Regions from separate parts of the Neobacillus sp. SM06 genome, predicted to be linked through region 1. Evidence: riboswitches for the same ligand, from Rfam matches in the RefSeq annotation. Region 1 holds a riboswitch; the other holds the start of a gene.

What was found. Region 1 has a riboswitch for lysine ahead of ACQYAD_RS11800 (amino acid permease). Riboswitches for the same ligand answer to the same signal wherever they lie in the genome.
Region 2: it holds a riboswitch for lysine, as region 1 does, so the genes downstream of both, ACQYAD_RS15550 (aspartate kinase) here and ACQYAD_RS11800 (amino acid permease) in region 1, are expected to answer to the same signal.

The regions. Positions count from the first base shown of each region.
Region 1 is NZ_JBNWEO010000015.1:455,155-463,898, reverse strand. It holds gene ACQYAD_RS11820 (DUF421 domain-containing protein) at 1-556, shown strand, start outside; gene ACQYAD_RS11815 (DMT family transporter) at 605-1,573, opposite strand; gene ACQYAD_RS11810 (DUF2164 domain-containing protein) at 1,589-1,831, opposite strand; partial or broken gene ACQYAD_RS11805 (YitT family protein) at 2,033-2,849, opposite strand; lysine riboswitch at 3,078-3,271, shown strand; gene ACQYAD_RS11800 (amino acid permease) at 3,371-4,849, shown strand; gene ACQYAD_RS11795 (sensor histidine kinase) at 4,894-6,132, opposite strand; gene ACQYAD_RS11790 (response regulator transcription factor) at 6,110-6,808, opposite strand; gene ACQYAD_RS11785 (cytochrome b N-terminal domain-containing protein) at 7,041-8,171, opposite strand; gene ACQYAD_RS11780 (hypothetical protein) at 8,178-8,639, opposite strand; gene ACQYAD_RS11775 (hypothetical protein) at 8,654-8,744, opposite strand, start outside.
Region 2 is NZ_JBNWEO010000018.1:88,586-97,329, reverse strand. It holds gene sdhA (succinate dehydrogenase flavoprotein subunit) at 1-1,218, opposite strand, end outside; gene ACQYAD_RS15560 (succinate dehydrogenase cytochrome b558 subunit) at 1,372-1,980, opposite strand; gene ACQYAD_RS15555 (YslB family protein) at 2,401-2,853, shown strand; gene ACQYAD_RS15550 (aspartate kinase) at 2,931-4,154, opposite strand; lysine riboswitch at 4,274-4,453, opposite strand; gene uvrC (excinuclease ABC subunit UvrC) at 4,521-6,317, opposite strand; gene trxA (thioredoxin) at 6,450-6,764, opposite strand; gene ACQYAD_RS15535 (electron transfer flavoprotein subunit alpha/FixB family protein) at 6,932-7,909, opposite strand; gene ACQYAD_RS15530 (electron transfer flavoprotein subunit beta/FixA family protein) at 7,942-8,715, opposite strand.

The sequences.
Region 1 (8,744 bases):
AATTCTTGAAGAAAATCTAAAAAAGGAAAAATATACAATTGATGAACTATCCGCTTTATTACGGCAAAAAGACATCTTTCGCGTTGCAGACGTAGAATTTGCCGTCCTAGAGCCAAGAGGAAATTTAAGCGCACTTCTAAAAAGAGAAAATCGTCCATTAACACCAAAAGATTTGCAAATGAAGATGCCTAGTGAAAAAGAACCGCAAACCGTCATCATGGACGGGAGCATTTTGGATGAAGCGTTACGTTCAGCCGGAAAAAGCCGAAGATGGCTACATTTGGAGCTTGAAAAACTGGGCGTAACACTTGAAAATGTCTTTTTAGGTCAAGTTGATTCATATGGGGATCTTACCGTTGATATTTATGATGATAAAATTCAGGTACCGTCACCAACCCAGCGTCCGCTGTTATTGGCAATGCTAAAAAAAGTACAAGCCGATCTTGAATTATTTTCATTAGGAACAGACGATGAAAAAGCAAAACAAATGTATAAATCAAATGCAGAAAAAATGCAAAAGGAAATCGAAAAACTCACTCCCTATTTAAATGGATAAAGAACAAAGATCCTGATCAATCGCAATTGACTAGGATCTTTTGACTTTTTAAATGCTTACACCTTGCCTTTTTATTCGTTCAAGCTTATGTGAAAAATAGCTATGCAATACCATTCCCGCCATTACTAGGAAGATCCCCATCCATGAAAGGAAGGATGGAAAAGCGGATTTTAAAAATAGCAATTCCCCGATTAAAGCAAAAAGAACTTCGGTCGATTGAGTCGCTTCAACAGCAGCAAGCTTCCGCATATTTCCCCTCACCAAATCCGTTGCCCTGAAAAATAATACAGTTGCAATCACACCAGAAGAAATCGCTACAATGCCAGATTGGATTGTCTGTCCCATACTCGGAAGACCAACTGTTTCCATACCATAGAAAGATAAAACAAACCAAAATGGCAAGCTGGCAAAAGTCATCCCTAGCACTCGTTGGTAGGAATCCAAGCGGCCTTCACATACATCCATCATTTTTCGATTTCCTAACGGATACGCAAACGATGCAAGCATCATTGGCAATACACCGAGAAGCAACTCCTTCACCGATAGCCGCCCGGCTTGCTCCAGCTGCATGAGGATGATTCCCAATAAAATAATGATGGACATGCCCAGACCTTTAAAAGGAATCTTTCCTTTTATCTTCACCGGGCCGTTTCGTGTGGGAATTGTTTCACTAAAAAAAGGGGCAAGTAGTGAGCCGGAAATGATTGTGATTTGCCAAGTTGCTGCAATCAGCCATCCAGGTGCATAGGCAGCAGAAAAAGTAATAGGGGCATAGAAAAAACCAAAGCCGATTGTACTCCAAAGCAGCCAGGCACCCGGCCGCTGCTTCATTTCCAGAAACAGCGGCCTTAAATTGCCTCTCCCCCACACAATGGCCAATAGGAAAGGAACCATAAAAAAGTAGCGCAAGGAAGCACTCCAAATCCAACTTCCGCCAGATAAATCCATCGCTCTATTTAAGATAAAGGTAGAAGCGAAAAAGAAAGCAGCAAAGATGCCTAAAACAATGGGTCGCACCCTTTCCCCTCCTCTTTACTTTGTCTTCTTTTCCAAGGCATATAAATCTTCTTCAATCGAATTCATTTTTTGCTCCACTAAAAGACGTGCATCTTTAATGGCCTCATTGTAAAAGTGCGGTCCCAGATTTTGTTTGAAAAATTCAAGTAGATTTTCTGCTGCCAAATTGCCGATTTCTTCATTTCTTTCCTCATAAAAATACCGCTGGATTTCCCGAATCATTGCATCTTTTTGTTGTTTGGTAAATTGAATAAACATCTGCTGCACTTCCTTTTCGCAAAAATACGATCCATGCAAAATCCCTCACTTTATATTTAATTTCTTTTAAAGTAAGGGCAGCTTACATTGGACAGCCTCCTGCGGTTGATTTACTCTATACTATATTCTCTAAGGCTTGGCGAAAATCCTTTTAACAAAAAAAACCTCTCAAATAAAGAGGCTGAACCGTTTTGTAATTCATTATGGACTAATTTTATGAAATAATCCCATTACTTCAATCGTTTGGGTAATATTGACGAATGATTTTGGATCAACACCAGCAATCAAATTTTTTACATCTTGAAGCTCATATCGCGAGAGAACAACAAAAAGGATACTTCTTTGATCATTGGTATATCCTCCAACGCCATCAACAATGGTCAAACCGCGATACAAATTTTCAATCAAGTGCCGGCGCATCTCCTCGCGCTTTTCTGTAACAATCATAAGCGTGAGCTTAACATGGTGGGTGTATATGCCATCTACTACCTTCCCAGTAACAAAAATGGATACCAACGTATTTAAGGCCGAATCCCAATTGAACAAAAAGCCGCTAATAATAATGACAACGGCATTCATACTTGAAAGCAGAATTCCGATTGGGAAATCCTTTTTCCTTGAGACGATCATTCCGATAATATCAAATCCGCCAGTCGAGCCGGAATGACGAAAAACAATCCCGATCCCAAGCCCTGCTAATGCCCCTCCGAAAATAGACGATAAGATTGAATCATGAGCAATCGCATAAACAGGAACTATATACAGTCCGCCAGAGATAATCAAAACGGAAAAAAATGGAATTCAACATAAATTTTTTCCCTAGTTTTAGGTAGCCGATAATTAAAAGCGGGAGATTTAAGAGGAAATTAGCCATACCGGTATTGATGGGCGTTATCATCCCTAATACCATAGAAATCCCACTCATACCACTGCTTAATACCGCGTGAGGAATTAAGAACAGATTAAAAGCAATGACGACAATGATCGATCCAACAAAAATACCGAAAATTCGCATCAGACTACCCCCTGTTGCAAACAACCAATAATTATAAAAAAATCATATCGATTCTCTTCTTTAAAGTAAATTTAATAGTTTTTTGCAACAATTTGCATTTGTTTGCCATCTTTCCATTCGAATACTGCGGCAATATTCTGTATTGTGTTTCTTCATTGATACGTATTGACATTTACTTTAAGTGCGGGTAACTTTGAATTATAAATTTAATAAGATAACTCCTCATCCAACCGATGAGGTAGAGGTCGCGGCTTTTATTAGTAATTTGGACGAGATGCAGAGAAATCGCTGACTCCGGGTGAAAGGAAAAGCTGCCGAAGTGTGCTTTTGGATCTCTGTTCAGGCATGCTGGGGCTGTTTCCAAACAGGAACAGAACTGTCACGTTTTTACTTTGCCGGCAAAAACGTGTTGTGCTATCTTTCGGAAGGCGCAATGTGGGGTATGATATGCCGCCAATAGCCTTTTGGTGGTATTTTTTATGCTCCAAACTCCTTCCAAAAAATATGAAAAGGAGCGTAAAGACATGCAATCATCTACAGTAAGAAAAGAAATAGCAAATTTTGTTTCAAACAATAGCAACAGTAATCCTACAGAACTGAGGCGCGGTTTAAAAACGCGTCATCTGACCATGATTTCTCTTGGAGGAACGATTGGTACAGGATTGTTTCTAGCTAGCGGAGGTGCGATCCATTCGGCTGGACCAGGAGGTGCTTTACTCTCATATCTATTAATTGGCATCATGGTATATTTTTTAATGACAAGTCTTGCAGAAATGGGCGCATATATGCCAGTTGCCGGAAGCTTTAGTACGTATGCAACAAAATTTATTGATCCTTCGCTCGGGTTTGCGCTTGGCTGGAACTATTGGTACAACTGGGCAATTACCATTGCAGCTGAGTTATCAGCCGTTACAATGATCATGAAATTTTGGTTTCCTCATACCCCATCGCTTGTTTGGAGCAGCACTTTTTTGGTTCTTATGTTTTTATTAAACTACTTGTCTGTTAAAGGTTTTGGCGAAGCCGAATATTGGTTCTCTCTTATTAAAGTCGTTACGGTTATCGTCTTTATCATTGCAGGAACCTTAATGATTTTTGGCCTCATGGGTGGAGAATTTATTGGATTTAAAAATTTCACAATTGGTGATGCCCCGTTCCATGGCGGATTCTTGTCGATGCTTGGAATTTTTATGGCTGCAGGTTTCTCTTTTCAAGGAACAGAACTCCTTGGCGTAGCTGCCGGTGAAAGCGATGATCCGAAAAAAGCAATACCAAAGGCTGTTAAACAAGTATTTTGGCGGATTCTTTTGTTCTATGTTCTGGCCATTTTTGTGATTGGGTTATTAATTCCATATACAAACGGAAATTTGGCAAATGGGGATGTATCTGTCAGTCCTTTTACGCTCGTTTTCCAAAGGGCTGGTATCGCATTTGCTGCATCGGTTATGAATGCGATTATCTTAACGGCGGTATTATCAGCCGGAAATTCCGGTATGTACGCCTCGACTCGTATGCTTTGGGAATTAGCGCGTGATGGGAAAGCACCTAAGTTTCTTGGTAAATTAAACAAACGCGGTGTTCCGCTAAACGCGTTAATCGCCACATCACTTGTCGGTACCCTTGCTTTTCTCGCCTCCTTATTCGGAGACGGTACTGTCTATGTCTGGCTTTTAAACGCTTCAGGAATGTCCGGATTTATCGCCTGGCTTGGGATAGCGCTCAGCCATTACCGCTTCCGTAAAGCTTTCATTGCCCAAGGTAAAGATCTCAGCATTCTGCCGTATCAATCAAAATTTTATCCATTTGGCCCGATTTTCGCGTTTATTGTTTGCGGTATCGTTATTTTGGGGCAAAACTATTCTGCCTTTTTGGGAGATCATATTGACTGGAATGGCGTTTTAGTTTCATACATTGGCATACCGCTTTTCCTCGCATTATGGCTTGGCTACAAATTCGCAATGAAGACGAAAGTGGTTCCACTAGAAAAATGTGAACTTGAATAATCCTAAACAAAGCACACCAGTTCTTTAGCTAGTGTGCTTTGTCTTTAAATGGGAAGTTTTATGGTAAATTTTGTCCCAACGTTCTGTTTGCTTTCAACACTAATCTGGCCATGATGGGCTACAACAATCCATTTTGCGATGGATAGACCCAACCCTGTACCGCCTTCTGCTCTGGAACGAACTTTATCGCTCCGGTAAAAGCGATCGAAAATATGGGGTAAATCCTCTTTCGATATCCCAATCCCGTTATCTTCCACGACGATTATCAAAGCATTTCCCTCACGCCAACAGCCAATTTGTATTTTCCCTTTTTTCCCGGTAAATTTAATGGCGTTGTCCATCAAAATCACAAACAGTTGGTGCAGTCTTTCTTGATCCCCCTTAAACAGGACCTCCGTACGAATGTTTTCGATGATTTGAATTTCCTTCAATTCGGCAATAGGGGTAAATTGTTCCACAATCAAATGCAACAATACTGTGATGGAAAAGTCCTGGCGATTGAGCAATTGTTCATTCGAGTCCGACCGTGCAAGAGTCAATAAATCAGCTACCAATTTATTAACTCTTTTTACTTCTGAAAGACTTTTAAAAATCACCTCGCTTTCTTGTTCAATTGTATTTGACGGATGGCGGAAAAGTAATTCCAAATGCGTTTGAATGACGGAGAGGGGTGTCCGAAGTTCATGTGAAGCATCGGCAACAAACTGAGCTTGTTTTTCCCACGATTTTTGAATTGGTACCAGTGCTTTATTGGCTAAAAAGAACCCAACCAAAACAGAGAGGATTAAACCCGCACCACTTCCAACCCCCATCATCAACAACAAGTTTCGAAGCATATGCACTTCCGGATCAATATTATAAATGAGTTGGATTGTATTAATTATTTTTTGATCAACCACCACATTCGGCGTTTTGATTGTTAAAACCCGATAAGAATGATTCGAAATTTTCACAGTTCGCAGCTTTTCGGGGTTTTTTGCCGGTGAAAAATAGGGATAATCGTTTTGAAAAAAAGCTTTTTTTGGATAGCTCTTTATCGCCTTTTTGTTTTTATCCCACGTAATATAGGAAATTCGGCGATCTGATTCCCTCCCGCTCTCCTCCGGTATTTCTTTTGAAGGGTTTAACAGAAAATGGTTCGCTTTGCTATCAAGGTTTTCGTCAATGGTTAGAAATGAGATCCGTTCCATGTATAAGTATGTACTGATTCCAAGTGCATTCAAAAGCAGAAAAAAAACAAGAGTATATAAAGAGACGAGTTTAATTTTCGTTTGTCGAAACATCTTCTTCGTCTCCTTTTAACATAAAGCCGATCCCTCTAACTGTTTTAAGGTAATGATCCAAATGATAGGCTGCAAGTTTTTTCCGTAAGTGATGGACATAGACATCAACAATATTTAATCCCGCTTCAGAGCTAAAGCCCCAGATTCGATTAAAAATCTGTTCTTTAACCAATATTTGCTCTTTGTTTCGGATAAAGAATTCCAATAATAAATACTCTTTAACCGTTAAATTTAGTTTCTGTTCTCCGATGTATCCGTCATGCTCGTTTTCATTAACGCGAATCGGACCATAGGCAAGGATGCTTTCGACCTGCTCCCCTTTTCCCCGAAGCAAAACGCGGATTCTGGCTAGCAACTCTGGAGCGGCAAATGGCTTGATTAAGTAATCATCCGCCCCGAGATCCAAGCCTTTCACACGATCTTCGACACTATCCTTTGCAGTTAATAGAAGAATTGGGGTTCGAATCCCTTTTTCACGCAGCGTTTTCACGATCGCAAATCCATCCACTTCAGGAAGCATGATGTCGAGCAAAAGGACATCATATATATTTTGAATGGCGAGTTCCAAGCCGTCATAACCGGTAACAGCAGTATCAACATGATAGTTTTCTTCCGTTAAAATTTTTTCAATTCCATCTAACAATGCTTGTTCATCTTCAACAACCAGAATTTTCAATTGTTTTCCTCCACAAATCAAGATAAGCTCATTATAAATTTATGGATAAAAATTTGCTAAGAAAAAAACTCCTCCTGAAAAACTAAAGGAGGAGAACCACTTTTGATTAAATAGTTTTTATTACTCAACCAATATTGGAAGGGCGTCGTTTAAAAGCTGAAGCAGCTGCCTTTCAAGCGAAGTCAAACCAATGGAGAAGAAACCGTTTGAAAAACATTAACTTTTTTGCAAATTACATATCAAGATGTACAACTGGCTGGGAAAGCATTGCATAAATCGTTAAGATAATTAAAACGATTACAATTGATATCCCAATCGAAAGAATTAATTTTCTTTTTCCAAAAGCGATTTTACTTCCTCGGTCAAAGAATGGAACTGCAAGCAATCCGGTGAACAAAATCGCACTGCCTACTAAAGCGCCATTAATACCAAACCATTCTTCTAATGAATAAATCCAAAGAAATGGCCATAAAGGTTTTGTTACTTCTATTCCGGTCAAAGGATCTGGTCCGATAGCGGGTGGTGCCATAATCGATAATATCATTACAACCCCGAGAACAATATATCCATAGCCAAAAAGTGTTCGAAAATGTTCGAGAAAAGTATGTTTTGTCTCGGATGTCTTTACTTCATCCGTTTTTGAGATTGCGCTGTTTGCATCGACTGAAGCAGCTGCCACTTCCGTAAATGAATTATCATGCGCTTGTTTTTTCCATGGCAGCGGCGAAATCTTATGGCGTTTTACGAGAAGCATATGAATAAACATAAGTATGATTAGGATAATTGGTAAAATGCTGGCATGAAGTGTGAATAACCGGAATAACACAGGAATAACTTCTGAACTAAAGAAGCCTCCAAAACCGAATGTCCCTGCTATCGCTTGTGCATGCTCCAGTGCCTCGAATCCTTCTTGATCCCACTTTATCGTAGTACCGGTAAAAAAAAGCCCGACCATCGTACCGAATAAGAGTACACCAACAATCCAGTTCCCTTCACGCTTGTTCTTGTACGATCCATAAAGGAATACGCGCAAAATATGAAGAACAATTGCGATAAGGGTTAAAGAGGCCGACCAATAGTGAATTCCGCGAATGACAGATCCTAAAAAGACAGTTTCCATTATTGAGCGGATGCTTACATTTGCATTTTCAGGAACCGGAGCATACCACATCGCCAAGATGATCCCCGAGATAATCGTTAATACTAAACTGACTGCAGTGATTCCCCCTAAAGTAAACGGCAAAGTATTCGCATGGGACGGGACTTCATAATTCAAGGCGTCAATTCCGAAGCGTTCCAAAAAGGCTTCAACAAACCGTTTCTTCTTTTGTACAGGCATCTCTTTACTGGCTTCCTGTTTCATATTATTTCACCCCCTTAACCTTTGTTGTTTAAGAATTAAGCCGCCAATGCCAACAAAGAAGATAGCTGATGCAAGCAGTAAATAAACTGCCTTGTCAGGTGAAAATTCTTTCTCATATTCCACAAAGGGACTCCCAAGATTAGGATTTTTGCCATCTGGATTCTCGGCAATGGATGCAAACATCAAGGATTTTGCTTTTTCATACTTTCCATCTTTAACTAATTTTAGCGCTTCTTCTACTTTCGTTATATCGACTTTCCCGGCTTCTCCTTTATTTTTTATTACTTCATCCAGCTTCATTTCAATAACCCCGATGTTCGGCTGCTTTTGTACAATAGTGACAATCGCTTGTTTAACATTATTCTCAGCGTTAAAAGTGGTCTCTTCCCCTCCGTGAGCCATTGCCGGGATTGCCCCGCCAAGTAATAGAATGACTGCCATTAGGATTGAGTTAAAGTAACGTGTCATTTTGCATCCTCCATTTAAGCTTTTTTCCGACCGGATACATATATACCAATACTAATAGCAGCAAGTACTAAAATAATGACTGTCCAAACAGTACCGACCGAAACT
Region 2 (8,744 bases), on a different contig from region 1:
TGCGTTTGGACCGGCAACCATACCGCCGTATATAGCAGATAACAGCGAGTTGGCACCTAACCGGTTAGCTCCGTGCTGCGAAAAATCGCATTCACCCGCAGCAAATAGCCCAGGTATATTCGTCATTTGATCATAATCAACCCACATGCCGCCCATTGAATAGTGAACAGCAGGGAAAATTTTCATCGGAACTTTATGCGGATCTTCGCCGGTAAACTTTTCATAAATTTCGATGATTCCGCCAAGTTTTACATCCAATTCATGTGGATCTTTATGGGAAAGGTCGAGATAGACCATGTTTTCTCCATTGATGCCAAGTTTTAAGTCATTGCAGACATGGAAAATTTCCCTCGTTGCAATATCACGAGGTACAAGATTGCCATATGCAGGGTATTTTTCCTCTAGGAAATACCATGGCTTACCATCCTTATATGTCCATACACGGCCGCCTTCGCCACGTGCGGATTCACTCATTAAGCGAAGCTTGTCATCCCCCGGAATAGCGGTTGGATGAATTTGGATGAACTCTCCATTTGCATAATAAACACCTTGCTGATAAAGGATGGAGGCTGCTGAACCTGTGTTAATGACAGAATTTGTTGATTTTCCAAAAATAATCCCCGGTCCGCCAGTTGCCATAATTACCGCATCAGCAGCAAATGACTTGATTTCCATTGTTTTTAAATTTTGGGCAACAATCCCACGGCATACCCCATCGTCATCGATTACCGCACCAAGAAATTCCCATCCCTCATATTTCGTTACAAGTCCAGCTACTTCCTGGCGGCGAACTTGTTCATCCAATGCATATAGCAATTGCTGCCCTGTTGTCGCACCGGCAAATGCCGTACGGTGATGCTGTGTACCGCCAAAGCGGCGAAAGTCTAATAATCCTTCCGGCGTACGGTTAAACATTACACCCATCCGGTCAAATAAGTGAATAATGCCAGGAGCGGCTTCACACATAGCCTTGACAGGAGGCTGATTCGCTAAAAAATCCCCGCCGTAAATCGTGTCATCAAAATGAATCCAAGGAGAATCTCCTTCGCCTTTTGTATTTACTGCTCCATTAATACCACCTTGGGCACAAACAGAGTGAGAACGTTTTACCGGTACAAGCGAAAATAACTCAACCGGTACCCCGTGTTCTGTAATTTTAACTGTTGCCATCAAGCCGGCTAAACCGCCGCCGACGACAATCACCTTACCTTTACTCATCGTGACTCACTCCTTAAATCATTAATCCTTCCATGATTAACTTCCTGGCTAATCAGAATTTATATCCATAAATAAATTCTGAAGCATACATTGAAACTGCGACTCTGTCTTCGTCCTTAGGGACTCGGCAGTCGGCGGGTTTTCATTTATCTATCAAACAAAAGCAAGCAAATCTCGAATTCCAATAATTGCAAGCAGAACAAAAATCACCATTGTGACATATGTAGAAATTCTTTGCGAACGAGGAGAAACGGTAATCCCCCAACTCACAGCAAATGACCATAATCCGTTTGAAAAATGAAAAATTGTCGATAATACGCCAATAAGATAGAACCAGAACATAAATGGCGATGATAAGATATTGGCCATCATTTGAAAATTAAGTGCTGTCCCTAGCGCATAAGCAATCCTTGTTTCCCAAACATGCCACGCAACGAAGATCAGGGTGATAACCCCAGTAATGCGCTGCAGCAAAAACATCCAGTTGCGAAAATAGCCTAATCGTCCATTGTTAGGAGCGGCAGTAAAAGCAATATAAAGGCCATAAATTGCATGATATAACAGCGGCAGGAAAATCAACACAATTTCTAGAATGATCAGAAATGGAAGACCTTCCATAAAGCCGATTGCACTGTTAAAAGATGACTCTCCCCTTGTAGCAAAATAATTGACTGTGAGATGCACGATAAGGAATAATCCGACTGGAATAACTCCGAATAATGAGTGCAGTCTGCGGTGAACATACTCCCGATTACTTGCCATATTTTTACCCCCTTTAGATTTTCATGATGAAAAGATTTCACCTTTTTCCCTATGGGAAAAGTAAAATCTATCATCATAGTAAATTGTAAAGCCTTCTTTTTAACAATTATGTGACAAGTTCATTTTACTCCCATCACCTTGGAGCGTCAAGAAACCGTATACACAAATATTTTATAAACATAAAATTTTTTAAATATATTGATAAGATGTTGTCACACTACAGCAAGAGTCTTGATTTGATAAGCAAATCTTCCCTTTAGAAGCCATAATTTACCGCCAATTTTTTTGGTAAAAAGGGAATCATAGTAAATAGCGGATTGTAATGGATTTATATTAAAATAACAAATTCTTCGGATTTAAAACTCTATTTTTTTCTAAAAATAGATTGTATATAATAGTATGATAGAAAGAGGGGAGACCATGAAAGAACAAATGCCAGCTGAACTAGCTCATACAACTGAACCGGAAAATATGACTGTTTTCGGTTACGAACTTTTAAGGGAGTTTCTGATCCCTGAACTATTAGGGAAAGATACTCCGGAAATTTTATATTGGGCTGGAAAAAAGCTCGCCAGAAACTATCCTGTTGAAACCAAGGAAGACCTTATTGATTTTTTTGTGCAAGCCTCATGGGGAGACCTTGTCATTAAAAGCGAAACAAAGGATGAATTAGAATTCGAGTTGACAAGCCCATTGATGGTATCCCGTGTAAAAACAAAAGCTGAACATTTTTTCCAGCTTGAAGCCGGTTTTTTAGCCCAACAAATTGAACATCAAAAGGGTGTAGTTGCAGAGGCTTTTGAACACCCTGTTAAAAAGGCGCAAAAAGTTCAGTTTACCGTAAAATGGGATCGAAAAGACAGCATCCTGTAGGCTTATTAAAACCATTCCATTGCGGAAAAAGCTTTCATTGGAATGTCCAGTGAAAGCTTTTTCGCGCCTATTTTATTTTATTGCTGGGCCGCCCCTAACTCAAAGGCATCGTGAAGTGATTGAACCGCCTTTAACATATCCTTTTCCTTTACAACAGCCGAAACCTTAATTTCCGATGTACTCACCATTTTTATATCAATCTGGTTGGATGCCAGTACTTCAAACATTCTAGCTGCTACGCCTGGATTGGAAATCATGCCTGAACCAACAATGGATACTTTTGAAAGTTGATTTTCCGCTTCGATTTTTTCATATTTCAGCAGCTCTTTGTTGCTTTCCAATACATCCAGTGTTTCCAGCAAGTCGGCTGTTTTAATGGAGAACGACAGATTGGTTGTATCGGAATCCGTTTTGCTTTGAATGATAATATCAACGTTAATATGATGCTGAGCGAGAGTCGTAAAGATGGTCGAAAGATTCGTTAAGGAATCGGCAAGACCTAAAAGCGTTACTCTTGTAATTTCATCTTCAAATGCGACACCGCGGACAACCAAATTTTGTTCCATTTTTGCTTCCTCCTCTATCACTGTACCTTCCATTTTTTCCATACTCGAACGTACTTCAAGCCGTATGTGATAATTCTTGGCAAATTCGACTGCTCTTGGATGCAAAACACCAGCACCCAAATTGGCCAGTTCAAGCATTTCGTCATAAGAAATATCCGCAAGTTTGCGGGCACTTTTCACATATCTCGGGTCGGTCGTATAAACGCCGGTAACATCTGTGTAGATATCGCATTTATCTGCCTTCAGAGCGGCAGCTAATGCGACAGCCGTTGTATCGGATCCGCCCCGGCCAAGAGTGGTAATTTGACCATCCTCTGTAACTCCCTGGAAACCTGCTACGATCACGACTTTCCCATTAGCGAGCTGTTTATTAATTGCTTCAGGGTTGATTTTTTTTATCCGGGCGTTTCCGTGAACCGGCTCTGTCATGATTCCTGCCTGCCAGCCTGTGAATGATACGGCATCCAATCCTTTTTCCGCTAATGCCATTGCAAGCAAGGCAATGGTTGTTTGTTCGCCTGTCGTCAAAAGCATATCCATTTCGCGCTTGCTTGGCTGTGAAGAAATTTCCTTTGCCAAGTTTACAAGCTGATCTGTCGTTTTTCCCATTGCCGAGACAACCACGACAACATCATTTCCTTGTTGTTTTTCACTTTGCACGCGATCGGCGACATTTAAAATTCTTTCCACATTTCCGACGGATGTTCCCCCGAATTTCTGTACAATTAAACCCACAATGACCCCTTCTTTCAAATTTTAAAATTGCGGCAGCACTTTTCCCATTCTTTTGCAAAATAAAAAGCAATGAGAACGGCATCCCATTGCTTTGAACACGAAGTAATCCAACGTATACAATGTGAGATAGCTCTCCAAGACGGCCGCCTTGACAATCCAGTATTTATTCAACACAGGACCAGCAAAGAATGAAAATTGAGTCAATCTTTGCTTCGGCGAACATCCCCTTTCACCACCCGTCTTTGAAGCTCATTCTTCTCGGGATTGCTACTATTGAAGTTCGCACCTCTACCTTCACTTTAATACTATAAAGTGATAGTAATATAAAGTTTATCTCATTATAGCATAAGGTCGTTTCTCTGACAATCAGGAATCATGAAGTTTTTGAATTAGTTTCTCTGCTACGTCAGCCGGCAGTCCAAGCGACCGGAACTGTTCAACTGTAGCTTCTTTCATTTTTTTCACAGAGCCAAAGGTTTTTAACAATAATTTTTTTCGTTTTTCCCCGATACCGTCAATATCATCAAGCATTGATTGAAATGCATTTTTCCCGCGAATTTGCCGGTGAAACGTAATGGCAAAACGATGAACCTCGTCTTGAATTCGCTGGAGCAAATAAAATTCCTGGCTGTTCCTTGCCAATGGAACAACTTCCAATGGATTGCCATAAAGCAGCTGGGACGTTCGATGCTTCTCATCCTTAGCAAGCCCGGAGAGCGGGATATCAAGACCAAGCTCATTTTCCAATATATCACGAACTGCTTCGATATGCCCTTTTCCCCCATCAATGATAATTAAATCAGGAAGTGGGAGTCCTTCTTTTAATACCCGAGAATATCTTCTTCTAACAACTTCGCGCATGGACTCATAATCATCAGGTCCTTCAACTGTCTTAATTTTATATTTGCGATATTCCTTCTTGTTTGCCTTTCCATCTAGAAAAACAACGACAGCAGACACTGGGGAAGTTCCTTGAATATTGGAGTTGTCAAAAGCCTCTATTCGGTGCGGTGTATAAATCCCCATCGCCTTTCCAAGGTTCTCAACCGCCTTAATCGTCCGTTCCTCATCTCTTTCAATCAGCGAAAATTTCTCGTTTAAGGCAATTTGCGCATTTTTTACAGCCAGCTTAACAAGATCTTTCTTTTGCCCTCGCTGGGGTTTGATCACTTTCACGTGAAGCAGCTGCTCCGCGACATCGCTTTCAACCGTTTCCTGAACCAAGATTTCCTTTGGTTTAAAATGATTGGCTTTTTCATAAAATTGTCCCAGATAGGAAAGCATTTCTTCCTCCGGTTCACCGTAGATCGGAAACATCGAAACATCCCGTTCAATTAATTTTCCTTGGCGGACAAAAAAGACTTGAACACACATCCATCCCTTATCAACAGCATATCCAAACACATCGCGATCAGTAAAATCGGTCGTTGTCATTTTTTGTTTTTCCATTGTCGTTTCAATATGGGCAATTTTGTCACGATATTCTTTTGCCCGTTCAAAGTCCAGCTCCTCAGCCGCAAGAAGCATTTTTTCCGACAGTTCTTTTTTTATCTCCTTGTAACCGCCATTTAAAAATCGGGTAATCTCATCCGTTATTTGTTTGTACTGTTCTTCGGAAACCTCATTGACACATGGTGCAAGGCACTGTCCTAAATGGTAATACAAACAGACCCGATCAGGCAGGGTTGAACATTTTCTTAATGGATAAATGCGGTCAAGCAGTTTTTTCGTTTCATTGGCCGCTTGAACATTGGGATAAGGGCCAAAATATTTCCCTTTGTCTTTTTTGACTTTCCGGGTGATGATCAGTTTCGGATGTCTTTCAGCTGTCAGCTTAATAAAGGGATAGCTTTTATCATCCTTCAGCATAATATTATACTTCGGATCATGTTTTTTGATTAAATTGATTTCAAGCAGCAATGCTTCAATATTGGAGGATGTAACAATATATTCAAAGTCTTCAATTTCATTTACCAGTCTTAGCGTTTTGCCATCATGGGATCCGGAAAAGTACGAGCGAACGCGATTTTTTAATACTTTTGCTTTCCCAACATAAATAATGGTTCCTTGTCGGTCTTTCATTAAATAGCAGCCAGGCTGATCAGGCAGCAGTGCAAGTTTTTGTTTGATTATTGGATTTATGCCGGCCACCTCTTTTACCATTTTTGATCATTGCATATGTGTATGATTCTGTTAAAATTTTAAAACATCGTTCGTAAAAAGAAAAGAAAAATCAATGGGGAAGTTGATCAAAAAGAAAACCTTAGCCAAGGTGTCGGCTAAGGTTTTTTATGCTTACAGGTTGCGTTCAATCACGCTCTTTAGTGCTTCTTTTGGCTGGAATCCAATTACTTTATCTACCACTTCACCATTTTTGAAAAGAAGCAAAGTAGGTATGCTCATGACACCAAAACGTGCAGCCGTTTCCTGGTTTTCGTCAACGTCAAGCTTCACAATTTTTACTTGATTGCCCATTTCAGCATCAATTTCTTCTAATACAGGTGCAATCATTTTACATGGTCCGCACCATGGTGCCCAAAAATCACAAAGAACTAAACCTGAGCTTGTTTCTGCAGAAAAAGTTTGATCGGTTACATGTGAAATAGCCATTTTGAAAAATCCTCCTAAAAAATACTCATATACTACGGTCAGTATATCATCGTTTCATCTTACATGCTAATAATTTGATTCCCTCGTTACTTTACCCTTTTTTCGTGAAAGTATGTCGTCTGGCAAAAAACAAGAAGAGCAGCTCCAACCGCTGCTCTTCTGCGTCGTTATGAATGAACTTTCAGCTTTTTAAATTCTTCTGTCAGCATTGGAACGACTTCAAAGAGGTCGCCAACAATGCCATAATCGGCTACTTTAAAAATATTTGCTTCTGGATCCTTGTTAATGGCAACAATTACTTTTGAGTTGGACATTCCTGCTAAATGCTGAATAGCTCCGGAAATTCCGCAGGCTATGTACAGATCCGGCGTTACCACTTTTCCCGTCTGACCGATTTGCAAGGAATAGTCGCAATAATCTGCATCACACGCCCCGCGTGAGGCACCAACTGCACCGCCAAGAACGTTTGCTAGTTCCTGTAATGGTTCAAAGCCTTCCTTGCTTTTAACACCGCGTCCGCCAGAAACGACAACTTTCGCTTCGGATAAATCAACCCCTTGGCTCGCTTTGCGGACAACTTCCTTTATAATTGTCCGAAGATCTTTTATTTGAACAGCTAGTGATGAAACATCTCCGCCTCTGGATTCATCTTTTTCAAGTGGTGCAATATTATTTGGACGAATCGTTGCAAAAATCAATTTATCTGTTGCCATTTTCTTTTCAAACGCTTTGCCCGAGTAGATCGGTCTTGTGAAAAGAATGTTTCCACCAGCCGCTTCAACACCAGTTGCATCGGATATCAAGCCTGAATCAAGCTTTGCAGCTACTTTTGGTGCGAGATCTTTTCCAAGGGCAGTATGTCCTAAAACGATTCCTTCCGGTTGTTCTTGCTCCACTACAGCTAGCAATGCCTGAGAAAAGCCATCCGGCGTGTACTGCTTCAAATTTGCTTCTTCAACAACAATCACGCGGTCTGCGCCATGATGAATAAACGATTCAGCTAAAGCGCTTACAGAATCACCGACTAAAACCCCGACCACTTCGCCGCCTTCTGCCACGGTTTTCGCTGCAGCAACTGCCTCAAAAGAAACATTCCGCAATGCGCCATCTCGAACTTCACCTAATACCACTACTTTTCTAGCCATTCAAATCCCTCCTGAATCAATTTTTCCGTTTCTTAAATCACTTTTGCTTCCGAGTGCAGCAGCTGAACAAGCTCTTGTACTTGATCACTCAGCTCGCCGGAAAGAACTTTTCCTGCTTCTTTTTTTGGCGGAAGATAGATTTCAATTGTTTTTGTTTTCGCTTCGACATCCCCTTCCTCGAGATCCAGATCATCCAACTCCAATTCCTCAAGCGGTTTCTTCTTCGCTTTCATAATCCCTGGAAGCGATGGATAGCGAGGCTCGTTTAAACCTTGTTGTGCAGTTACTAAAAGTGGAAGAGTTGCTTCAATGATTTCGGCGTCGCCTTCGACATCCCGGGTAACGGTTGCTTTTCCGCTATCGATCTCAAGCTTCGTGATTGTGGTCACGTAAGGGATATCAAGCAATTCAGCCACACGCGGTCCAACCTGGCCTGATCCTCCATCAATTGCAACATTTCCGCCAATAATTAAATCGACATTCTTGTCTTTTAAGTACTGTGCAAGAATTTTTGCGGTTGTATATTGATCGCCTTCTTCAATATCGTCTTCCGTATTAATCAAAACGGCTTTGTCAGCGCCCATTGCTAGAGCCGTCCGCAATTGTTTCTCCACTTCCTCATTTCCGACGGAGATAACCGTTACTTCACCGCCATGCGCGTCACGCACCTGGATCGCTTCCTCAATGGCATATTCATCATAAGGATTGATGATAAACTCTGCTCCATCCTCATTGATTTTACCGCCGGAAATCGTAATTTTCTCTTCCGTATCAAACGTTCTTTTCATTAATACATAAATGTTCATGGTTTCCCTCCTATTATTCAAAGATTGTT